Regions from separate parts of the Leifsonia sp. 10L418 genome, predicted to be linked through region 2. Evidence: predicted binding sites of a transcription regulator. Region 2 holds the regulator's gene; each other region holds the start of a gene.
The links. The regulator HrcA, encoded in region 2, represses chaperone genes, less so after heat shock. The targets are predictions, from matches to a motif close to TTNGCACTCGNNNNNNNCGAGTGCNAA.
Positions count from the first base shown of each region.

Region 1: groL (chaperonin GroEL) is a predicted target of HrcA. The motif match lies at 4,682-4,708, and genes of this name have one in related genera.
Region 3: groES (co-chaperone GroES) is a predicted target of HrcA. The motif match lies at 5,802-5,828, and genes of this name have one in related genera.

Region 1 is NZ_JBFTJN010000012.1:31,876-39,903, reverse strand. It holds gene AC1DCF_RS18495 (DMT family transporter) at 1-761, shown strand, start outside; gene AC1DCF_RS18490 (nitroreductase family protein) at 858-1,406, opposite strand; gene msrB (peptide-methionine (R)-S-oxide reductase MsrB) at 1,411-1,848, opposite strand; gene AC1DCF_RS18480 (DUF3263 domain-containing protein) at 2,105-2,416, shown strand; gene AC1DCF_RS18475 (LytR C-terminal domain-containing protein) at 2,419-3,033, shown strand; gene AC1DCF_RS18470 (cold-shock protein) at 3,318-3,521, shown strand; gene AC1DCF_RS18465 (DUF3048 domain-containing protein) at 3,590-4,633, shown strand; gene groL (chaperonin GroEL) at 4,752-6,380, shown strand; gene AC1DCF_RS18455 (hypothetical protein) at 6,529-7,611, shown strand; gene AC1DCF_RS18450 (hypothetical protein) at 7,652-8,028, shown strand, end outside.
Region 2 is NZ_JBFTJN010000003.1:255,926-263,953, forward strand. It holds gene AC1DCF_RS09135 (PhoH family protein) at 1-881, opposite strand, end outside; gene AC1DCF_RS09140 (HIT domain-containing protein) at 988-1,347, opposite strand; gene AC1DCF_RS09145 (16S rRNA (uracil(1498)-N(3))-methyltransferase) at 1,367-2,143, opposite strand; gene dnaJ (molecular chaperone DnaJ) at 2,153-3,256, opposite strand; gene hrcA (heat-inducible transcriptional repressor HrcA) at 3,336-4,358, opposite strand; gene AC1DCF_RS09160 (DUF4870 domain-containing protein) at 4,512-4,949, shown strand; gene AC1DCF_RS09165 (DUF4870 domain-containing protein) at 5,000-5,374, shown strand; gene AC1DCF_RS09170 (histidine phosphatase family protein) at 5,473-6,288, opposite strand; gene hemW (radical SAM family heme chaperone HemW) at 6,499-7,731, opposite strand; gene AC1DCF_RS09180 (DUF1990 family protein) at 7,737-8,028, opposite strand, start outside.
Region 3 is NZ_JBFTJN010000009.1:104,047-112,074, forward strand. It holds gene AC1DCF_RS16880 (ABC transporter ATP-binding protein) at 1-612, opposite strand, end outside; gene AC1DCF_RS16885 (branched-chain amino acid ABC transporter permease) at 609-1,811, opposite strand; gene AC1DCF_RS16890 (branched-chain amino acid ABC transporter permease) at 1,808-2,812, opposite strand; gene AC1DCF_RS16895 (branched-chain amino acid ABC transporter substrate-binding protein) at 2,929-4,155, opposite strand; gene rarD (EamA family transporter RarD) at 4,340-5,314, opposite strand; gene groES (co-chaperone GroES) at 5,424-5,720, opposite strand; gene AC1DCF_RS16910 (THUMP-like domain-containing protein) at 5,879-7,066, shown strand; gene AC1DCF_RS16915 (hypothetical protein) at 7,173-7,589, opposite strand; gene AC1DCF_RS16920 (DUF4190 domain-containing protein) at 7,643-8,028, opposite strand, start outside.

The DNA of each region.
Region 1 (8,028 bases), on a different contig from region 2:
CCATGCGCTCGTTATCGTGGTGGCACGTCCTCGGCGGAACCGCCGGCGCGTTCTATGTGCTCTCGCAGAGCCTCACCGCCTCGCTGCTCGGCGTTGCGCTCTTCACTGTCTCGGTCGTCGCCGGCCAGACGGTCAGCGGTCTCGCGATGGACCGCTTCGGCGTCGGCCCCGGTGGTCACCATCCGCTCACCGCGCCCCGCGTGATCGGTGCGGCGCTCACCTTGGTCGCCGTCGCTTGGGCCGTATCCGGCCAGATCAGCGGTGGGGTGCCGTTCTGGCTGTTGTGGATGCCGCTGGTCGCCGGACTCGGTCAGGGCTGGCAGCAGGCCGTCAACGGCCGGGTGCGGGTCGCAGCCGGCAGTGCACTGACGGCGACATTTCTGAACTTCGTCTTCGGAACGATTGTGCTGCTGCTCGGTTTGCTCGTGCACGGTGTGCTGGTCGGAATGCCGACGAGTTTGCCGAGTGACCCCCGGCTCTACATCGGGGGAGCGCTCGGCTGCATTTTCATCGCGGGGAGCGCGATCATTGTGCGCACGACCGGCGTGCTCGTGCTGGGCCTCGGAATCGTCGCCGGACAACTGCTCTCTGCCCTCGCGCTCGACCTTCTCGCGCCGACAAGCGCTCAGCCGGTGGCGTTCGCCACGATCGGCGGAACCGTGCTCGCCCTCGTCGCGGTGCTCATCGTGGGCATCCGTCGTCGCTCCGCGCGGGCATCCCGAACTAACCTCGCGCGGGTCGAAAACCATCACGCGCGCTGAACTCAACCTGCGCGGCGGTTTTCAACCCGCGTGACAGCATTCTCCTGCACACACTCGCGGCGCCGATCGGCGTCGCCGACTCCGATCGCGACTTGGCTACAGCGCCGAGAGATACCTCTCGGGGTCGACCTTCAGCCGCTTGCCCGGCTTCGCATCGGCGGGCACCCCGCCGACGTAGAGCCAGCCGAGCAACTCCTCAGTGTCGGCAAGCTTGTGCATTTTGCGCACCCGGGTCGCGCGCGTAAGTGGGCCCGTGCGCCAGAAGACGCCCCAGCCGGCGTCATCGAGCAGCAGGCTCAGCATGTGGGCGACCCCGGCCGCTGTCGCATCCTGCTCCCATTTCGGTACTTTGCTGCTGCTGCGGCGGCTCGCCACCACGGCGATCAGCAATTCGGCACGGAGGGGCTTGGTCGCCTGACCTTTGTCGCGCTCGCCCTTTTTGCCGGACGCCGCAACCAATGCGTCGCCGAGGCGCTCACGCGCCGCGCCACGCAACTCGATCAGCCGCCACGGACGCAACGCACCATGGTCGGCCACCCTCGCCGCGGCCTCAACGAGCGGAAGCAGCTCGGCATGACTCGGGGCAGCCGTGCTCACCCGAGAGTATGACCGTCGCTCTGCGACCGCTGTGAGAACCTGTGACATCGGACTACTCGGATGCCTCGGGCGCCGCGGGCGCCTCGCCTGGCTCTTCCGGGGAGAAATTCAGGGAGATCGAGTTCATGCAATACCGGTCGCCGGTCGGCGTGCCGAAACCGTCGTCGAAAACGTGACCCAGGTGGGAGCCGCAGTTCGCACAGCGCACCTCGGTGCGCTTCATGCCGAGCGAGTCATCTTCAATCAGCTCGACCGCTTCCGGTCGCACCGACTCGTAGAAGCTCGGCCAGCCGCAGTGGGAATCGAACTTGGTGCCGCTCTTGAACAGCTCGGCGTTGCAGGCTCCACAGGTGTAGATTCCTGCACGGCCTTCGTCCAGCAACTCGCCGGTCCAGGCGCGCTCGGTTCCGGCCTGACGCAACACCGCAAACTTCTCGTCGTCCAGCTCTTCGCGCCATTGCTCTTCAGACTTCGTGACGTCGTAGCTCATGCTGTGTCCTTTCACTTGCAAGTCGCGACTTGAGCGACTCACTCTCCCTCAAGACTAAACTCCGGGCGCCCGCACTACATTCCGTGCAGCCCATCTCGCGGTCGCCGGCACCGGTGGCGGGTTCGGGGAACAATCAGGCCGCTCCGCATAGGATGGCGAAGGAGAGAGCCTGTCGATTTCGACGCACTGGCACCTCACATCCGCACGACAAAAGAGAGAGGGCAAACAGGTGGAGAGAGAACCCGACACCGACGCGATGCCCGCATCTACCGAACCGGGCTTGTCTGATCGCGACCTCGCAATTCTGGCTTTCGAAGGCCGATGGTCGGAGCATGTCGGCGCGAAAGAACAGGCGATTCGTGCCGAGTTCTCGCTTTCGGCCGCCCGCTACTATCAATTGTTGGGCGCACTGATCGACTCACCACTCGCTCTGGCCCACGACCCCATGCTGATCAAACGACTTCAACGGATGCGTGACGCTCGCTCGGAAGCCCGAGCGCGTCGAACTCTCCAGACCCCTGACTACTCACGATCGAATGATCTGCCGAACAAGGACCGAACAGACTGACGATGCCTCGCAATACACCGAACGATCGATTCGATTCCATTCCGCATTCCGTTGACCGTGTCGGCGCGCACCGGGGACCTGGCAAGAAGGGCCGCGGCTGGATCGTGCTGGCCTGGGCGTTCGGTGCGACGGTGCTGCTCGTCGGTGCCGGCGTCGCCGTGCTGTTCGTGCAAAACGACAAGCTCAACTTCGCCCTGCCGGGTGCAGCCTCCAGCCAGGCTCCCACGGCGTCGGCGACTCCGACGGAGACCCCGAAGCCGACGGAAAGTCCCGCTGCCGAGCCGCCGGCCGACACGCCGCCGCCGGCCCCGGTGCCCACCGTCGACCCGAATCTGAGCATCACGGTGCTGAACGGTACCCCCGGTACAGGGGTGGCCGCCGCCGTCGGTCGCACCTTGACGTCCGCCGGTTGGACCGTTGGAGACACCGGTGACGCCGACAGCGAAGATGTCGCCGTGACGACCGTCTACTACGCCGATGCGTCCCTAGAAGGCGCGGCGCTGGGAGTCGCGGCATCGATTCCTGGCGCGAAAACAAGCCTTTCTGACGCCTTTTCCGGCACCGGCGCTGACGTGACCGTCGTCGTCGGAAACGACTACGTCGCGTCCAACGGATAGCCCAGTCGGGAGTTCCCTGGGGATCGGTTGATCCCAAACGGGGGACATCCGACCCGATGAACGCTGTGTAAATTCTGCATTCCAGTCAGAAAAAATGCTTCGTCAAACCCCTTCTCTTCTGGCGTCATTTCGCTAGTATCTGGTCTTGGTCGCCCATTTCTGCCGGTGCTGACCTGTCTCACACTGAGGCAAGCCGCTCCGGCAGGGTGAACGCAGACACTGCGGCCGGCCCGGCACGGTCAAGAGGCAGGTGCTGACGGAAACACAGCAATCGGGAGTAACAGATGGCGAACGGAACCGTGAAGTGGTTCAACGCTGAAAAGGGCTTCGGCTTCATCACTGTCGACGGGGGAGGGCAGGACGTCTTCGTGCACTACTCCGCCATCGACATGAACGGATACAAGGTTCTCGAAGAGGGTCAGCAGGTCGTGTTCGATGTCGGCACCGGGGCGAAGGGGCCCCAGGCCGAATCGGTGCGACCCGCCTAAAGGATCAATTTCGGGGCGCGCCCCCGTCTAGCGCCGTCCGGTTCGCCGGGCGGCGCTAGTGTATGGCGATGCGCACCCCATCTCGCCCCCGTTCGCACCGCCTTGCCGGCTGGAGCGCGGTCGCGTTGATTCCTCTGCTGCTCCTTGTCGCGTGCGCTGCTCCCGAGCCGGTGCCGACGCGCACGCCGAAGCCCACCCCGAGTTTCACGCCGGAGCCGGTGATCGAGTTGTCGCCCCTGCGCGGAACACCGCGGCTCCCGGGCAGCGTCGCTCTACCCGCCCTGTCGGTGAAGATCGACAACCATGAGGATGCCCGGCCGCAGATCGGCCTGGAGCGCACCGACCTCGTCTTTGAGGAACTCGTCGAGGGCGGTCTCACTCGCTACGTGGCGGTCTGGCAGTCGGACATGCCCGACCTGGTCGGCCCGGTGCGGTCGATTCGGCCGATGGACCCCGACATCATCACCCCGCTCGGCGGAATCGTCGCGTACTCGGGCGGTCAAGAGAAGTTCATCGCGATGATGGAGGCCACACCGGTGGTCAACGCCAGGTTCGACGACGATGAGACCGGCCTGTTCTATCGCATCGATGAGAAGGACGCCCCGCACAACGTGGTCGTCGAAGCCGCTGCGCTCGTCGCGCTCCACCCGGAGCTTCCGCCGCCCGTTCAGCAGTTCACCTACGCGGCAACCCCGGCAGAGGCCTCAGCCGTCGTGGCCGGAGTGCCGACCACCACGATTAACAGCCGATTCTCGGATGCCCGGTGGCCGAGCTGGAGTTGGGACGCCGCGAGCGGCAGCTATCTGCGTTCGCAAGAGGGCACTCCCGACCTCGACGGCGCCGGAAATGCGCTCAAGGCGACCAACTTGCTCGTGCTCCGCGTCGGGATCGACTGGACCTATGGCGAGGTGCCGAAGACGATCATGGTGGGTTCCGGAGAAGCGTGGGTCTCCACCGGGGGGAAGACTGTGCACGCCACCTGGTCGAAGGATGCGCCCGGCTCGCTGATCCGCCTGGTCGCCGACAACGGTGCGCTGATCACTCTCGCCGCCGGAAACACCTGGATCGAGCTGGTTCCGACCGAGACCGGTTCGGTCGAGCTCGTACCGTAACCCGCCGCCCTTTACTTGCACTCTCGACCCCTGAGTGCCAGAATCGACTTGGCACTCTCTCCGTTTGAGTGCTAATCCGTCACAGTTTTGGAACGTCCGGGAGGGACGAGAAACACACATGGCAAAGATCATCGCTTTCAATGAAGAGGCCCGTCGCGGCCTGGAGCGCGGCCTGAACATCCTCGCTGACACGGTCAAGGTCACCCTCGGCCCGCGTGGACGCAACGTCGTGCTGGAGAAGAAGTGGGGCGCCCCCACGATCACCAACGATGGCGTTTCCATCGCCAAGGAGATCGAGCTCGACGACCCCTACGAAAAGATCGGTGCCGAGCTCGTCAAGGAGGTCGCTAAGAAGACCGACGACGTCGCTGGCGATGGCACCACCACCGCTACCGTTCTCGCCCAGGCCCTGGTTCGCGAAGGACTGCGCAACGTCGCAGCCGGCGCCGACCCGATCAGCCTCAAGCGCGGCATCGAGAAGGCGACTGCAGCAGTCATCGCCGAGCTCATCGCCAGCGCCAAGGAAATCGAAACCAAGGAAGAGATCGCTGCCACGGCATCCATCTCGGCCGGCGACGCCGAAATCGGCGCGATCATCGCTGAGGCGATCGACAAGGTCGGCAAGGAAGGTGTTGTCACCGTTGAGGAGTCGAACACGTTCGGCACCGAGCTTGAGCTCACCGAGGGCATGCGCTTCGACAAGGGCTTCCTGTCGGCCTACTTCGTGACCGACCCCGACCGTCAGGAAGCGGTCTTCGAAGACCCCTACATCCTGATCGTCAACTCCAAGGTCTCGAACATCAAGGACCTGCTGCCGATCGTTGACAAGGTCATCCAGAGCGGCAAGCAGCTCCTCATCATCGCCGAAGACGTCGACGGCGAGGCTCTGGCCACGCTCGTTGTGAACAAGATCCGCGGCATCTTCAAGTCGGTTGCCGTCAAGGCTCCCGGCTTCGGCGACCGTCGCAAGGCGCAGCTGCAGGACATCGCGATCCTCACCGGCGCACAGGTCATCTCCGAGGAGGTCGGCCTCAAGCTTGAGAACGTCACCCTCGACCTGCTCGGTAACGCCCGCAAGGTCGTCATCACCAAGGACGAGACCACCATCGTTGAGGGTGCCGGCGACGTCGACGCCATCGCCGGTCGCGTTGCTCAGATCCGTTCCGAGATCGAGAACACCGACAGCGACTACGACCGTGAGAAGCTGCAGGAGCGTCTCGCCAAGCTCGCCGGTGGCGTTGCTGTCATCAAGGCCGGCGCCGCGACGGAGGTTGAGCTCAAGGAGCGCAAGCACCGCATCGAGGACGCCGTTCGTAACGCGAAGGCAGCTGTCGAAGAGGGCATCGTCGCCGGTGGTGGCGTTGCACTCATCCAGGCCGGCAAGACCGCATTCGAGAGCAAGGCAATCCTTGACCTCGTCGGCGACGAGGCAACCGGCGCGAACATCGTGCGCGTTGCCATCGACGCTCCGCTCAAGCAGATCGCACTCAACGCCGGCATGGAGCCGGGCGTTGTTGCAGACAAGGTGCGCAACCTGCCCGTCGGACACGGCCTCAACGCCGCGACCGGTGAGTACGTTGACATGATCGCTGCCGGTATCAATGACCCGGTGAAGGTCACCCGCTCCGCGCTGCTCAACGCATCGTCGATCGCTGGTCTGTTCCTCACCACCGAGGCCGTTGTCGCTGACAAGCCGGAGAAGAACGCTGCTCCGATGGGCGACCCGTCCGGCGGCATGGACTTCTAAGTCCGAGCTACCTGCTTCACCTGTTTCACACGCTGGGCGTCTCCTTCGGGAGGCGCCCAGCGTCGTTGTATCCGGACGCGTGCGAATCGTTGCTGATCGGAGATGAGCCTCCGCAACGAACGGGCGTTCCTGCCGCTAGCCTGAGGCCATGAGAAAGAACGTGGGGATTCTTGTAACTCTTGCAGTGTTGGTTGTCAGCGGGGTGGTCGGATGCGCGGCGAGACCTCCTGAAGCCGAGCCGACGCCGACAGCCACGGTCGAGCCGACGCCGACATTGGAACCCATCGCCAATCCGGCTTGGCCGGTGCAACTCGTGCCGACAACCTGCGAGCAGATTGTGTCTCAATCGGCAATTGATGCGGTGTTCGACGAGCCGCTGCTGGCGGGATACCAGCCGACCGAATTCGGTCAGGGCGGGCTGGGGCGGGCCGCCGCCGAGAACTCGGGCTCACTCTTATGCATCTGGGGCGCCGGTGAGGGCGACGAGCGCAGGGTACTGATCGTCAATGTTGTTCCCCGTGCGGTCGCCATCGACGAACGGAGAAGCGTTGAACTCGGTGGCACTCCGATGGGTGCTCCGATCGGCAGCTGCGACGCCGAGATTTGCGCCGTGAGAGGCATCGTGGGCGAGTACTGGATGGAAGCCACGATCTTTGGAGCAGACACGATGGGGGCCGAGGGAGCGCCGCCTGCCGCGCAGCCGGTCTTCGATTCGGTCATTGCGGCAGTGACGGCGTTGGCGCCGAGCGTGGATCCAGTCTGGCCGGCTTCGGCTGAGTCGTGGCCGACGAGCTGCGAGGAGTTCGTGAGTCCCGAAACGGTCGGGGAGGCTCTCAATGTGCCCGGCGCGACGTTCACCACCGGGTTCTACTACTCTCCCAGCAACGTGGAGCTCGGTGAAATTGTGAGCGCACGCGGTCTGGTGTGTGGAATCGCGCCCGAAGGTGGTGGGCGGAGCGGCAGGATCCTCACTCTGCCGGAATCGGGTGACCGATTCGCTGCTGCCCGGGATCAGGCGGTTCTCTCCGACACGGTCGAGGCGGTCGAGATCGCCGGGCTGGAGTCAGGCTCAGCGTTCATGACACGCCACCCGGAGACGCCGGCCTCTGCTTCGTTGGAGATGAACCTGCGCGGAACCTGGGTGTTGCTGAGCATGTCGACCGGGACTGTCGAGCAAGGCGATTCGGCGGCGCTCCTGCTGAACTTGGCCACTGCGCTGGCCGAAGACTAGAGCGATCATTCGGTCGGAGTGTGAACGTTACGCTGTGCAGATGGGGAAAAACGCGGGGATCCTGACAGCTTTAGCCATCCTGATTGTCTGCGGGGTGGCCGGATGCTCAGCGACGCCGTCGACGCCACGGGCTTCGACCGGGGATCCGGCACCGGTCCCAACGGCCGAGCCCGTGATCGACAAGCCAGAGCCGCGCATGTCACTCACCTGCGACGACGTCATCTCTTCAGATGTTGCCGAGCAGATCTTTGCTCCGGGCGTTGTGGCGATGCCGACAATGCTCGACCCCACCCTCAGCTCACCATTGACCGCGGTCCCGCGAAATGCCGGTGCATTGTTTTGCAGCTGGGGCAACATGCCCGCGCCGGGCTGGAGAGACCCGAATCCCGAGTTCAGCGGGGCATCGCTGAAGGTCTT
Region 2 (8,028 bases):
ACGATGCGACCGACGAGTGAGTGACGCACGACGTCGGCACTGGTCAGTCGTGAAAAATGGATGTCTTCGATGTTGTCGAGCACGCGAGTGACGAGTCGCAGACCGCTCGCTCCGGCGGGCAGGTCCACCTGCGTGATATCTCCGGTCACGACCATCCGCGAGCCGAAACCGAGCCGGGTGAGAAACATCTTCATCTGCTCCGGCGTGGAGTTCTGCGCTTCGTCAAGCACCACGAACGACGAGTTGAGGGTGCGACCGCGCATGTAGGCGAGCGGAGCGACCTCGATCACGCCCGAAGCCAGGAGCTTCGGAACCAACTCCGGGTCCATCATCTCGTTGAGGGCGTCGTAGAGCGGGCGCAGGTAGGGATCGATTTTGTCGGTGAGCGTGCCGGGCAAGAACCCGAGCCGCTCCCCCGCCTCGACGGCCGGGCGGGTCAGAATGATCCGCTCAACCTCCTTGCGCTGCAACGCCTGCACGGCCTTCGCCATGGCGAGGTAGGTTTTTCCGGTGCCGGCGGGACCAATACCGAACACAATGGTGTTCTCATCGATCGCGTCGACGTATTCCTTCTGGCCGAGCGTTTTCGGGCGGATGCTCTTACCGCGCGAAGTCAAAATGGCCTGCCCGAGCAGCTCTGACGGGCTCTGCGTGCTGTCGATGCCGAGCATCCGTGCCGAGGTCGTCACGTCGGCTTCGCCGAAGTACTGGCCGTTGCGAATCATCAGCTGCAGCTCTTCGATCAGCCGACGCACCGCTTCGGTATCGGTCGCCGACCCGGTGAGGGTGATCTCATTGCCGCGCACGTGCACGCTGACCCGCGGGTACTGCTTTTCGATGGTGCTGAGAAAACGATCCTGCGGGCCGAGCAGTCGCACCATCGCGATGCCGTCAACGTGCACATGCACCTGCACGGTGTCGCTCAGATCGGGACCGGATTCGTTGCCGGTGTTCGCCCGGTTGCGGGTGGAGTCGCCGCTTGTGTCGTCAGGCACCCAGAGTCCCCTCTTTCAGCTGCCCGCCCAGAACGTGGGCGTGAACGTGGAAAACGGTTTGACCGACGGACGCCCCGGTATTGAACACCAGGCGAAACTCGCCTCCCGTGCGTTCGTCGGCAATGAGCTGAGCCACACGCACCAGCTCGGCCAACAGGGCGGGGTCGCCGGCGGCCAACTCGACGACGTTGCGGTACTCCTCGGTCTTCGTCGTCACCACGATGTGCACCGGCGCCTGCGGGGCGATGTCCTCGAACGCGATGATGAGGTCGGTCTCCGCAACAATCGTCGCCGGAATTTCACGCGCGACGATACGGCTGAAGATTGACGGTGCGGAACCCGAAGAAGTCATACAGCTATCTTAAGCGGCGCTACCAGCGCCCAAGCTTCGCATTCAGGATGGCGAGGGCCGATGGCCCGGCCGTCGAGGTGCGAAGCACCGTGTCGCCCAACTTCACGCGTTGGGCGCCGGCGACTTCAAGCACCTCCAGCTCACTCGGCGCGATGCCGCCCTCCGGGCCGACCACGAGAACGATGTCGAGCTCGGTGTCAACTGATTCACCCGGCGCAGTCCCCGGCCACACCGCATCCGACTCGAACTCGGTCAGACGACGGGTCGCACTCGGTTCGAGCAGCAACATGCGGGTGCTGCCGGCGAGTTTCGCCAGCTGCTTGGTGCTCACCAGATCGGCGACAGTGGGAAGCCGGGGCCTGATCGACTGCTTGCTCGCCTCGCGCACGATGCTCGCCCAGCGTTCGCGGCCCTTGGCGATCTTTGCGCCTTCCCAACGGGAGATCGAGCGGGCGGCCGTCCACGGGATGACCCCGTCCACGCCCAACTCCGTCGCCGCTTGCACGGCCATCTCATCTCTGTCGCCCTTGGCCAGCGCCTGTACAAGAACGATGCGCGGCAGCGGCGCCGGGGACACCGTGCTCGTCGTGACCTGCAGGCTCAGCTCGGTCGGCGACGCGTCGACGACGACACCGTGCAGCATGAGTCCCGCGCCGTTGCCGAGGAAGAGTTCCTCGCCCGGGCGGATGCGGCTGACGGTGACGGCATGCTTCGCCTCGCTGCCACCGATGCGCACGGTCGCGCCGGGCGGGCAGAGCTCGGGAGTCAGCGTCTCGTCGAGAAAGAAATGAGCCATGGTGCTCTCCTAGCCGATGAACCGATCGCGGAGCTTGGCGAACAGGCCCTGCTGGAAGTGGCTGAGCGACGGGGCCGGTGCCTTGTGTCGAGCGGCGAACTGTTCGATGAGCTCACGCTCTTTGTGGTCGAGCTTGGTCGGGGTGACCACGTGCACACCGATCTTGAGGTCGCCGCGGCCGCTGCCACGCAGCCGCGTGACACCGCGATCCTTGATCGTGATGACCTCAGCGCTCTGTACGCCCGGCTTCAGCACGACGTCGATGTCGCCGTCGAGGGCCTTGATCGTCGTCGTGCGACCCAGGATGGCGTCGGTCATCGGCACCTCGATGGTGCAGAGCAGGTCGTCGCCGTCGCGGCTGAACACGTCGTGGTGACGCACCTTCATCTCAAGGTAGAGATCGCCGTTCGGACCACCGGCCGGGCCGGCCTCTCCGCTGCCGGGCATCTGCAGGCGCAGGCCGGTCTCGACGCCGGCGGGGATGTCGACGGCCACGGTGCGGCGCGCGCGAACGCGGCCCTGACCCTGGCAGGTGACGCACGGGGTGGCGATGATGGTGCCGTAGCCGCGGCAGCTGCCGCAGGGGCTCGACGTCATCACGTTGCCGAGCAGCGAGCGCACGGCACGCTGGATGTTGCCGGTGCCGTGGCAGATGTCGCATGTGACGGGCGACGTGCCGGGCTGGCAGCAGGTGCCGGAGCAGGTCTCACAGACGATGGCCGTGTCGACCTCGATCTCGCGGTGGGTGCCGAAGATGACCTCTTCGAGATCAAGCTCGACACGCAGCAGTGCGTCTTGGCCGCGCTCGCGGCGTGAACGCGGGCCGCGACTGCTCTGGCCGCCGCCACCGAAGAAGGTCTCGAAGATGTCGCCGAAGTTACCGAAGTTGCCTCCGTCGAATCCGCCGCCCTGATCGCCCATGTCATATTTCTGGCGCTGCTGGGGGTTGCTCAGTACGTCGTAGGCGTGGGTGACGAGCTTGAACTGCTCAGAGGCATCCGCGCCGGGGTTGACGTCGGGGTGCAGCTGACGCGCCTTCTTGCGGTACGCCTTCTTGATCTCGTCGACGCTGGCGTCGCGTGCGACACCGAGTACTTCGTAGTGGTCAGCCAAAGGTGGCTCTCCTTGTTGTTCTGGGGATGTTTCGGATGTTTTCGGTCAGGGTGATCGGCGCGCCGAGGGGGCAGCCCGGTCAGTTCTCGCCGAGCAGGCGAGAGAGGTAGCGGGCGACAGCGCGAACCGCCGCCATATTGTTCGAGTAGTCCATGCGAGTCGGGCCGAGCACGCCGAGGCGAGCCAAGTCGCCGCCGGACGCGGTGTATCCACTGGTCAGAACCGATGTCTCACCGAGACCGAATTGCGCGTTCTCGCGTCCAATACTCACGGCCACACCGTGCAGGTCGGTTGCCATTTCGCCGAACAGTCGCAGCAGCACGACCTGTTCTTCGATGGCGTCGAGCACCGGCGAGACGCTCCCGGTGAAGTCTTCTTCGGTGCGCACCAGGTTCGCCGCCCCGGCCATCACGAGCTTGTCGTGACGGTTGGCGCCGATCTGATCGATGAGAGTCGTCGCGATCAGGTCGATGACCGGCTGCAACTCGTGCGGGCCGGGCCACACCATGGCCTTGAGGGATGCCGCCGCCTCGATCATGCTGCGCCCGCTCACCGCTGCGTTCAGCCGGGACCGCACTTCGCTCAAGGTCTCGTCCCCGACGAGATAGGGCAGCTCGATCACGCGCTGCTCGACCCGACCGGAGTCGGTGATCAGCACGGAGAGCAGTTTGGTGTCGCTGAGCGGCACCAACTCGACGTGGCGCACGGTGGCACGGGACAGCGACGGGTACTGCACGAGGGCGACCTGCTGGGTCAACTGCGAGAGGAGCCGGACGCTGCGAGCGAGAACTTCGTCGAGATCGGCTGACTGGCCGAGAAAAGTCTCGATGGCTTGGCGCTGCGCCGGCGACAGCGGGCGCAGGTCGGCGAGATGATCGACGAAGACCCGGTAGCCCTTGTCTGTCGGGATACGGCCGGACGAGGTGTGCGGGGCGGCGATCAGTTCTTCTTCTTCAAGCAGAGCCATATCGTTGCGGATCGTGGCCGCTGAAACCCCGAAGGAGTGCCGTTCAACGATCGATTTGGAGCCGACGGGCTCCCTCGATGCCACGTAGTCCTGCACGATCACGCGGAGAACTTCGAGACTGCGATCAGAAACCATGTGTGAGATCGCCTCCTCTGCCCATCGTTAGCACTCGCAATGACTGAGTGCCAATCATATCGCGCCACGCTGAACGTCGCCCATTGCCCCGCAGGAATCACAGCAGTAGCGTGAACACACAGGGCACTTCCCTCCTCGCTGAAAGGCACGATGATGAGTGATCCACAGGCTCCGCTCCCCGATGACCCGAACTTCGGCCAGCGCCCACCTGACCCGTCCTACTCCCCCGCTCCGGCCCGGCCGCTCTCTCAAGCGGAAGACCGCCAGTGGGCCTCGTTCGCTCATTTGGGCGGCATCTTCAGCTTTCTTCCTGCCCTGATCATCTGGCTCGTCTTCAAAGACCGCGGTCCGTTCACGGCCGTTCAAGCCAAAGAAGCACTGAACTTTCAGATCACGCTTCTGATCGGTTATGTCGCCATTTGGGTCGTCACCGCTTTTCTTGCCGTCGTCACGTTCGGCCTGGGGTCGGTGTTCGGCCTGCTGGTCTGGGTAGTCTGGATTGTCAGCGTGATCTTCTCGATCCTTGGCTTCATGCAGGCAAAAGACGGCCACCCGTACCTCTACCCGTTCAATGCGCGTCTGATCAAGTAAGCAATCAACCGAGACATCCGCCGTTCGCGGCGCAGAGGAAAGAGTTATTCATGACCGATATGCCTCCTCCCCCGAACAACCCCTATCAGGCGCAGGTTCCGATGAACCCGGCCGACGAGCGGCTCTGGGCGACCCTCATCCAGATCGGAGGCATCCTCTTCGGATTCCTGCCGGCGCTGATCGGGTACCTGATTCTGAAGGATCGCGGACCTTTCATCCGCGGGCACTGCGCAACGGCGTTGAACTTTCAGATCACGTTGTTGATCGCCTACGTGGTCGGTGGGCTGACCATCTTCTTCCTCATCGGTTTCGTGATTCTGTTCGCCGCGTGGGCGCTCAGCATCATCTTCGGGATCATCGCCGCGCTGGCCGCCAACCGGGGCGAAGCGTATGTCTACCCGCTCGCGATCAAGTTCGTGAGCTAGCCCGACCCTCTCCGCCTCCTCCCGTCGAGTTGAGGGGAAACACAGAATGCGCCTTCATCGATTCGATGAAGGCGCATTCTTTGTGTCTCGGGAGGGGGTTATTCGGCTCCGGCTTCGACGTAGCTCTTGTCGTTCATCGAAACCACGGTCCAGGTGCCGTTCTTGTAGACAAGCTTGCTGACCGCAGCATTTTCGATGCCGGCGGTGAGTGAGCTGGTGTCGGCGCCCAGCGTGTCGAGGACCGCCATGATGGTGATGCCACTGGAGACGACGAGGACGTTGCCGCCCTTCTTCCCCTGAGCGGCCGCAATGTCGTTCAGCGCCGCGACTGCGCGGGCTCCGACCTGGTCGTACGTCTCGGCGGCCAGGGGGCTGTCGCCATTGGCCTTGACGATTGCATTGAGGTACGACTTCGGGTCGGCGCCCGTGAGGTACGGCTTGACTGCGGCGAACACCTCGGCCTGGGTGGCGCCTTCGAACTTGCCGAAGGAAACCTCGCGCAGGCGCTCGTCACGCACAGCCTCGCCCTTGTAGCCGAGCGCGTTCAAAGCGAGCGAGGCCGTCTGGAAGTGACGCAGCATGTCGGCCGAGTATGCCGACTGGAATTTGACGCCCGCCTTGGCGAGACCGGTGCCGAGGTGTGTGGCGTCGAGCACACCGCTCTCGGTGAGCGGCGAGTCCGACCAGCCCTGCATGCGGCCGGTCTCGTTGAGCCAGGTCTTGCCGTGACGGGTGAGGTAGATGGTGACCTCGGCGTTCTTGCCGCCGTGCTTGTCGGAGTTCTCGTTCGACGACTTGGCATGGCTGACCAGGGTGGGTGCCTCGACCGGGGCCGAGAACGCGGAGAACGAGAAGAGCATGGCGGCGGCGGCGATGCCGGCGATCGCGACGCGGAGTGTACGACGAGACTTCATTGTCTGGGTCCTTTCAAGGAATCGGGTAGTAGATTCCCAGGAGCATATCTGAAACCCGAGCATCGTGTGGTATTTAATTCGGGCTTCGTAATGGCATCGAAACATTTCGCATCGCCTGCTGACTTCGATACGCAAAAAACCACCTTCGTCACACGGACGAAGGTGGTTGCTTGGTCTCCCCAGTTCGAGCAAGGGCCGGGCGAAACGCTCCTATTCGGCGTCGGCGAGGAGTCGGCGCACGACGGCATCCGCGAGCAGACGGCCGCGCAGGGTCAACTCGACGCTGCCGGCGAAGGCGGCGTTCGGGTCGATGAGCTCGTCGGCGATGAGGCCGGCCACCGCGTGGCGGCCCTGTGCGGTCAGCGAGTCGACCGGAATGCCCTCACGGATGCGCGAACGCAGCAACACTCGTTCGACCTCGCGCGTCTCGGCGTCGAGGGTTTCCCGGCCGGCGGCCGGCGAGTGTCCGGCGAGCACACGGTCGGCATACGCTGCCGGGTGCTTCACGTTCCACCAGCGCACGCCTCCGACGTGGCTGTGCGCGCCGGGGCCGACGCCCCACCAGTCCTGGCCGGTCCAGTAGGCGAGGTTGTGGCGTGATCGGTGGGCTTCGTCGGTCGACCAGTTGCTGACCTCGTACCAGCCGTAGCCGGCGGCCGCGAGCAGTTCGTCGGCCAGTTCGTAGAGGTCGGCCTGGTGGTCTTCGTCGACGTGCGCAACCTCGCCGCGTTTGATCTGCCGGGCGAGTTTCGTTCCTTCTTCGACGATGAGCGAGTAGGCGCTGATGTGGTCGGGCTTTTGCCCGATCGCGTACTCGAGGCTGGTGCGCCAGTCTTCGAGGCTCTCCCCCGGGGTTCCGTAGATCAGGTCGAGACTCACATCGAGGCCGGCGTCGCGGGCCCACCCGACGACCAGCGGAACGCGGGCGGGGTCGTGAGTGCGCTCGAGCGTCGCCAAGACGTGCGGCACCGCAGACTGCATGCCGAACGAGACCCGGGTGAAGCCCGCGTCGGCCAGGGTCTGCAGGTACGCGGCGTCGACCGAGTCGGGATTCGCCTCAGTAGTGACCTCGGCCCCCGGCTCGATGCCGAAGGTCGCTCGCACGGCCTCGAGCATCCTGACCAAATTCTCGGCCGGAAGCAGGGTAGGCGTTCCGCCGCCGAAGAACACCGTTTTCGCGGACCGGGCAGGGAGTCCGGATTCGGCGAGGATGCGACCGCCGGCTTCGATCTCGATGATCGCCTGGCTGGCGTAGTCGCTCTGCTTGACGCCGCGCAGTTCGGTGGCGGTGTAGGTGTTGAAGTCGCAGTAGCCGCAGCGCACCCGGCAGAAGGGCACGTGCAGATAGACGCCGAAGTCACGCGCGTCGGCGCCGACGGTCACTGATTCGGGCAGCATGCCGTCGAGTGGGGCGGGATCGCCGAGTGGGAGTGCGCTGGGCATCGTCGTTACGCTCCGGCCGACGGGTGGAGGGCGTGCAGGTATTTCTTGGTGATCTTCGCCTGCTGAAACCGCAGGTACGGGCCGGCAAGTCGGTACTTCCAGGTGCTCGGACGGGAGAACGACCGAATGGTGAGCCAGACGGAGTCGTCGTCGCGCTTGTCGACGACAAACGATTCCTCGCCGCTCTCCGGATGCCCGACCATGGTGCCGTAGGCGAAGCCGATGCGGTTGGGCTCGTCGATCACATAGACGACCCGAACCGGGGCGAGCACGCTGATCGGACCCACCTGAATCTTG
Region 3 (8,028 bases), on a different contig from region 2:
GGCGAGCGCCCGGGCGATCTCCAACCGACGCTGGTGCCCGTACGGAAGGTGCCGCGACAGCGTGCCCGCATGGTCGGCGATCCCAACGAACTCGAGAAGCGCCATCCCCCGTTCCACAGCCGACTTTTCCTCGCGGGTGTGGCGCGGAAGCCGCAGCAGCGCCCCGATCACACTCGTGCGGTGCCGGGCGTCGAGGCCGACCACCACGTTCTCGAGAGCCGTCATTTCGCCGAACAAGCGGATGTTCTGAAACGTGCGGGCGAGTCCGCGCCGGGTGATTTTGTGCTGCTTCACTCCCTTGAGCGATTCGCCCTCGAGCAGCACGTCACCGCTGGTGGGCTTGTACACCCCGGTCATGGCGTTGAAACAGGTCGTCTTGCCGGCGCCGTTCGGTCCGATCAGTCCGAGGATCTCCCCCCGTTTGATGTTGAATGACACGTTGTCGAGCGCGACGAGTCCGCCGAACTTCATCGTGAGGTTCACGATCTCCATGATGTTGTCGCCGACCTCGACGGCAATCTCGCGGTCGGGTGCCGCGGCCTCTGCGACCTCGGCGGGCACATCGGCGAGCTCCGGTGGCGTGGCGGAGACGGCAGCTGTCGAATCGCTCATGATGCTTCTCCTTCCGGCGCCGAGGGGGCGGGAGTATCGGGCGGCGACGCTTTCGTCGCCGCTTTTCGAGCGATCTTGTGATAGGCGTTTCGGCCGTAGGCCAAGAGCCGCTGACGGGCCGGGATCAGTCCCTGCGGGCGGAAGATCATGATGATGATCAATGCAATCCCGAAGATGAAGTACTTGTAGTCGGCGATGGCGGTGAAGCGAAGCGGGATGTACGCGACGAGTGCGCCACCCAGAACGGCGCCCACCTTGTTGCCGGCACCACCGAGCACGACGGCTGCGACGAACAGGATCGAGGTTTGTACGTCGAACTTCTGATTGTTCACGAAGCCGACTTGGCCGGCGAAGATCGCGCCGGACAGACCGCCGACCGCCGCCCCGATCGCGAAGGCCCAGACCTTGTACTTGAAGGTCGGAACACCCATGATCTCAGCGGCATCTTCGTCTTCACGGATGGCGATCCACGAACGGCCGACCCGGCTGCGCTCGAGATTACCGGCCAGCAACAACACGATGAGGATGATCGTCAATGTCATCCAATACCAGGGCGTGCCGTTGGAGTTCGCGAAGATCGGGTTACCTTCTGCCGTCTCTCCGGGCGGATGACCGACGTTCTGAAAGCCGACCTGCCCCTTCAACGCCGGGATGATCGTGGCCAGGATGCGCACGATCTCTCCGAAGCCGAGCGTGACGATGGCCAGGTAGTCGCCGCGCAGGCGCAGAGTCGGGATGCCGAGCACGACGCCGAAGAACATCGCGACCCCCATGGCGACGGGAAGCGTCCAGAGATACGGAATGTGCAAGTAGGGCGAGTCGGGGCTGGTCAGCATCGCCGCGGTGTATGACCCGATCGCGAAGAACGCCACATAACCGAGGTCGAGCAGGCCCGCGTAGCCGATCACCACGTTGAGGCCGACGGCGATCAGAGCAAAGCTGGCCATCGTGAAGCACGCCAGCGGCCAGTCATTGCCCGGTTCGGTCGTGAGCAGCGGCACGTTGAAGACCGGCAGAAGGTAGGCCAACCCGACGACGATGAGCAGCCAGAGCCACTGCACCTGACGCGGAAGCAGGTTCCAGCGGTCACGCAACGGCTGCGACCAACGGCCCTTCTTCTTCGATTGGGCTTCAACGTCGAGCTTTTCCCGGTCGGATTCCGCGTCGGGCAGAATCTTCGGACCGTCGATGAAACTCATGCTCTGCTCCGTCCGAGTGAGGTCCCGAGGATTCCCTCAGGTTTGATGAGCAGCACGAGAACGAGCACGACGAACGCGACAACATCCGTCCATTGCGAATTGCCGAGCAGAATCTGCCCGTAGTTGCCGATCAGGCCGAGCAAGAAACCGCCGAGGAGCGCCCCCCGCACATTGCCGATCCCGCCGAGCACCGCAGCCGCGAACGCCTTGATACCCAAGATAAAACCGCCGGTGTAGAGCACGCCGGAGGGGATCAGCATCACGTAGAAGAGGGAGCCGACCCCGGCGACGGCACCGCCGATCAGAAAGGTGGTGACGATGATCTTCTGCTTGTCCACGCCCATCAGCGTTGCCACGTCAGGGTTCTGGGCCACCGCGCGAATGCCGCGGCCGGTGCGGGACGTTCGGATGAACTGGTCGACCAGGATCATTGTGACCAGAGATGCGATCACGATCACGATCTGCTGGCTGTTCACGATCGTGCCGAAGACGTCGAAGACCGGTACCGGAACGAACATGGTCACTGCCGGTTCCGGGTTGCCGCCACGGATGATGAAGATCGAGTACTGGATGGCGAAGGATGCACCGATCGCGGTGATCAGGAAGGCCAACCGCGACGCGTTTCGCTTGCGCAATGGCCGGTAGGCGACCCGCTCGACGATGTAGGCGGTGGCCGCGGCGACGAGCATCGCGACAAGTAGCGCGAGTAAGAGGTCGAGCACGATCAACCACAAGGGCAACGTCGGCGCGTTGGGGCCGAAGCCGAGTGTCGTGAGAACCAGAACGACGCCGTAGCAGCCCATGATGAAGACTTCAGAATGGGCGAAGTTGATGAGGTTGAGCACGCCGTAGACGAGGGTGTATCCCACAGCGACGAGACCGTAAATGGCCCCGAAGGTGAGGCCGTCGAAGGTGGCGCTCCAAAAGTTTTGGATCAGCGACGGGACATCGAAAGAGATCCAGCCGTTGTCGAGTATGGGGTGAAGTAAAAGATCGAGCATTCGGCATCCGCTTCTAACTTGCCTGAGACGCCAATGTCTCAGGGGACACGCAACGATGATTCGAGAATGCCGCGGGGGCGTTGAGTACACGCCCCCGCGGCATTAGTCGATCGGCGTTATCCGATAACTCCCGTCAGCACGATCTTCCCGTCGAGCACCCGGTAGCCGTAGACGGCCGGGGTCGCGAGCTCACCGGTGGAGTCCCACTTGTAGTGCTTGCTCAGTCCGTCGGCGTCGTAGCCGGTGACCCACTTGAGCAGGTCGGGACGGGTGATGTTTCCCTGGCCGATTCCGGAAAGCAGAACCGTCGCGGCGTCGTAGCCCTCAATGGAGTAGGTGCCCGGTTCCGCGTTGAAGGCTGCGCTGTACGCCTTCTGGAATTCGGGGATCAGCTCACCGGGGGTGCAGGGGCAGGTGAAGTAGGCGTTCTCTGATGCATCGCCGGCCAGCTTGATGAACTGGTCGTCCTTCACACCATCCGGTGCGACGAAGGTGCCGGTGTATCCCTTGGCGACAAGCTGCTGGTCGAAGGGCGCACCCTCTGCGTAGTAGCCGGAGTAGTAAACAGCGTCAGGCTTCGCGTTCATGATCTTGGAGATCGTGGCCGAGAAGTCTTTCTGACCGGTGATCACCTTGTCGCTGCCGACGAGGGCATCGCCCAGCGCCTCCGTCGTCGTGGTGCCGAGTCCGATGCCGTAGTCCGAGTCGTCCTGAACCAGGTAGACGGTCTTGGCTTTCAGCGGGCCGGTCATGAACGAGGCTGCTGCCGGTCCCTGAACTGCGTCATTGCCGAGGCCACGGAAGAAGGTCTTCCAGCCGTTCTTGGTCAGGTCGGGGTTCGTGGCGGACGGCGTGATGTGTACCAGGCCGGCCTGCTCGAAGATGTTGCCCGTTGCCTTCGACTCACCCGAGAACGGGAGACCGATGACACCGACGATCGATTCCGTGTTGACGGCCTGGGTGACGGGGCCCGTCGCCTTGTTCGGGTCGCCTTCCGTGTCGAACTTGGTGAAGTTGACCTGGCAACCGGGGTTCGCCGCGTTGTGCTGGTCGATGGCGAGCTGCACACCGTTGTAGATGTTGATACCGAGCTGGGCGTTCGCCCCGGTCTCCGCACCGATATATGCGATGTCGAGCCCGGCCGGACAGGTTGCCTTTCCATCCCCGGCGGGGAGAACTGCGTTGGGCGGAACTTCAACCGAGGTCGCCGCGGGAAGGTTGACCCTGCCGCTCGACGCGGTGGAGGTGGATCCTCCGGTTGTGCCCTGGTTTGCACAACCGGCCAAAACGAGGCCTGCTGCCGCTGCTAGGGCGAAACTTACTAGGACTTTCTTTCGTAACATGTGATTCTGCCTCTCGACCTGAATGCGCTACGGTCCGCAACGGTGCGGGCCCTACCTCGAATGTGTGACTGAGCATACAAGCATCCGAGTTTCACTCAGCAATGTTTTGAGCGCATTTTTGATAACGATCGGCGCATCCCTCGCGAGCGATGAACCACACCTGACACCCCTTTGGGGCTGATTGTCAGATGAGCTCGAGCACGGCGCGGCGGTTGCGGCGCGCGCCGACCAGGCCGTCGATGGTGAGAATGAGCAGCGCGATCCAGACCAGTGCGAAGCCGGCCCAGCGCTCGGGCGACATCGGCTCGCGAAGGATCAGAACGCCGACGAAGAACTGGATGATCGGGCCGAGATACTGGATGAAGCCCATGTAGATCAGCGGCAGTCGGCGTGACGCCGCGGCGAAGAAGAGCAGGGGAACAGCGGTGACGACACCGGCGGCGAGCAGCAAAGCCGTGTGCGCGGCGCTGACCGTTCCGATCGTCAGCCCGGCGGTCGCGCCGACGACGACAAGCTGCACAATGGCGACCGGCATCAGCCACAGGGTCTCCATCGTGAGCCCGGCGACGGCGTCAACCCTGTTGCCGACCCGCTTCTTGATGTAGCCGTAGAAGCCGAACGAGAAGGCAAGGGTCAATGCGATCCACGGCACGGTTCCCGCGCCGACCGCCAGAATGACCACGGCGACGAGGCTGACACCGACGGCGATCCACTGCGCGAGGCGCAGTCGCTCGCGCATGAAGAACACCCCGAGAAACACGGTGACGATGGGGTTGATGAAGTAACCGAGCGAGGCCTCAACCACTTGACCGCTCATCGCGCTATAGACGTAGGTCTGCCAGTTGATGTAAATGAGCGCCCCGGCGACGGCCATGGTGATCGAAATGCGCGGGCGCGCGAGCAGCCGGAAGAAGGGCTTGAACTTGCGGGTGACCGCGAGCAGCAGAGCGCAGAACACGAGAGAGAAGACGATGCGCCAGGCCACGACCTCGAAGGCACCGGCCGGGGCCAGCGCGATGAAGAAGAGCGGCAGTACACCCCAGATCGCATAGGAGACGAGGGCATAGATCAGCCCGGAACGGCTGGTGCCACCGGGATTCGGGGTGGCCCGAGGAGCCTGCGCTGTGGTGCTGATCTGTAGTTCGCTGGAAATTGACACGTCTAGATTCTACGCCCTGTATACAATATGCAAAACCACCCCGGGCGTGTCGCAACGGCAAAAGACCCGGCTGGCACAAGCCATCCGGGTCTTTCGAAGAGAGCTGAGACTAGCGAACGACGACAGCCAGCACGTCGCGAGCCGACAGGACGAGCAGGTCGGAACCGTCGAACTTGACTTCGGTTCCACCGTACTTGGAGTAGATCACCTTGTCGCCGACAGCGATGTCGAGGGGGATGCGGTTTCCGTTGTCATCGATACGGCCGGGGCCGACAGCGATAACTTCACCCTCCTGGGGCTTCTCCTTGGCGGAGTCAGGAATGACAAGACCAGAAGCAGTAGTCTGCTCGGCGTCGACCTGCTTGATGACGATGCGATCCTCGAGCGGCTTGATGGAGACCGACACGGTTGACCTCTTTCTTGTTTCTTGACAAAGATTCGGTTAGCAGACTCACGTCGAGAGTGCTAAGTCGAGTTTAGGGCGAACCTGGCACTCACGCAACGTGAGTGCCAGCGAAGTGTCGTGTCATGACGCCCCGTCAACACGCTTGGTAGATTTGACGGATGGATCGCGCTGAGCTCGTCGAGTTGTTGTCACCCGAGGGATTGCGTCTTCTCGATTCGCTCCCCCCCTACGATTCGACACTGGATGTCGTGAAGATGGTCGGTGACCTGCGCAAGGCCGGTCACCCGCCTGCGCTCGTCTCGGCCGTGCTCACTCAGTCAAAGCTGCGCGCCAAAGCCGTGCCCAAGTTCGGGGAGTTCGCCAGCCGGATGCTGTTCACCGAGGCCGGGCTCGAACAGGCCACCCGGCTGCAGGTGGCAGCCCTGCACGCCGGCCGATTCGTCGCAGCCGGGCTCCACCGCGTCGCCGACCTCGGCTCGGGCATTGGCGGCGACGCTATGGCCATGGCGGCGATGGACCTCGCCGTCACCGCCGTCGACGCCGACGAGGTCACTGCGGCGATGGCCAGCTTCAACCTCGCGCCGTTCCCGGGCGCCTCGGTCGAGCACAGCACCGCCGAAGACTTCGACCTCACCTGTTTCGACGCCGCCTGGCTTGATCCGGCCCGCCGCACCGCCGGGCACGGCAACACGTCGCGCCTCGGCGCCTCCGACTACTCCCCCTCGCTCGATTTCGTCTTCGGCCTGGCCGCCCGCCTGCCGATCGGGGTCAAGCTCGGCCCCGGCCACGATCGTGACCAGATCCCGGCCGAAGCCGAGGCGCAATGGATCTCCGTGAACGGAGCGCTGGTCGAAATGGGCCTCTGGTTCGGCGCTCTCGCGCGCGACGGCATCCGTCGTTCTGCGCTGCTGCTCCGAGCGGATGGCCCCGCCGAGATGACCGCGGAAGCCGACAGCGAGGATGCCCCGGTCGCCGGCCTCGGCGACTACCTCTACGAGCCCGACGGTGCGGTGATTCGCGCCAGGCTGATCGGAGATCTGGCCAGGCGACTTGACGCCGGAATGCTCTCGGAGGGCATCGCCTACCTCACGGCCGACACCCTCGCCCCGACGGCGTTTGCGACCGCGTTCCGCGTGCTCGAGACGCTTCCCTTCGACGAGAAGAAGCTGCGCCTGGCGCTGCAGGAACGCGGGATCGGCACCCTGGAGATCAAGAAACGGGGCGTCGACGTCGACCCGGCGGTGGTTCGCACCCGGCTGAAGCTCAAGGGCAGCGGTTCGGGCACACTCGTGCTCACCCGGATGGCCGGGCACCGGGTCGCGCTTCTGGTCGAGCGAGTCGTGTAGCGGCAGCACGTCCGGCCGGCATGCGCTGCGCGGGTCGGGCACCGCAGCGCGGGTTGCCCCCGATGCGCGGGACGGCATCCGACCCGCGCGACGATGCTGCGGGCAGCTACCCCGCCGTCACCGCTTTCATCGCTGCCGAGATGATGGCGATCCAGATGCCGACGAAAACCAGTCCGACCAGCCCAAGAGCGAGCCCGTAACCCCAGCGCGGTGTGGCCAGGCGTTCAGTGCTGCGAGCCCACAGCGCGAGCACAATCGCGAGGAACGAGAGCGGCGCTCCCCACACCCCGAATACGGCGAGTACCAAACCGGCGGATCCGCAGACGAGTGCCGCGACCGATACTCGCCGGCGCGACTCGATCGTGTGCAACTCAGCGTCGGTGTAGACGTAGGGCACCCATTCGGTCGGCGCGGTGAATGTGGATTCATACGCCAGCTGCCCGGTCACCGGTGCGGGTTCTCGTGTGAGGTCACCGACGTAGTCGCTGACCTCGGGCGGCTGCCCGTGACGTGGGCCTTCCATGATTCACCTTCTGCGCTTCGAGTGCCCCAGGAAGTGGCCTCAGAGTTGTGTGCCTAGTACATGTAGTTCGAGGAACCGAATCCGGCCGCGAAGATCAGGATCCAGACCAGCACGCTGCCGAGAGCCAACGCGATGCCGACGAATCCGGTGATGATGCCGGTCAGCCAGAACCCCTTGGCGTGGGCTTCTCGCTTCTTTCCGAGGAACCCGAGAACCACGGCGGCGGCGGGGATGAACAGACCGAAGACGCCGCCGATGATCGGGATGAACGCGACAACGGGAAACCCGATCAAACCGATGATGCCGGCGACCAACGAGATGATGCTGAGCACCGGCTGCTTGGTGGCTGGGGCCGTGGCATACGGCGCGTAGACCGGAGTTCCCGGTGGTGGCACCGGCGGTGCACCCGCGGCCGGCGGGCTGCCGTAGGCGGGCGGTG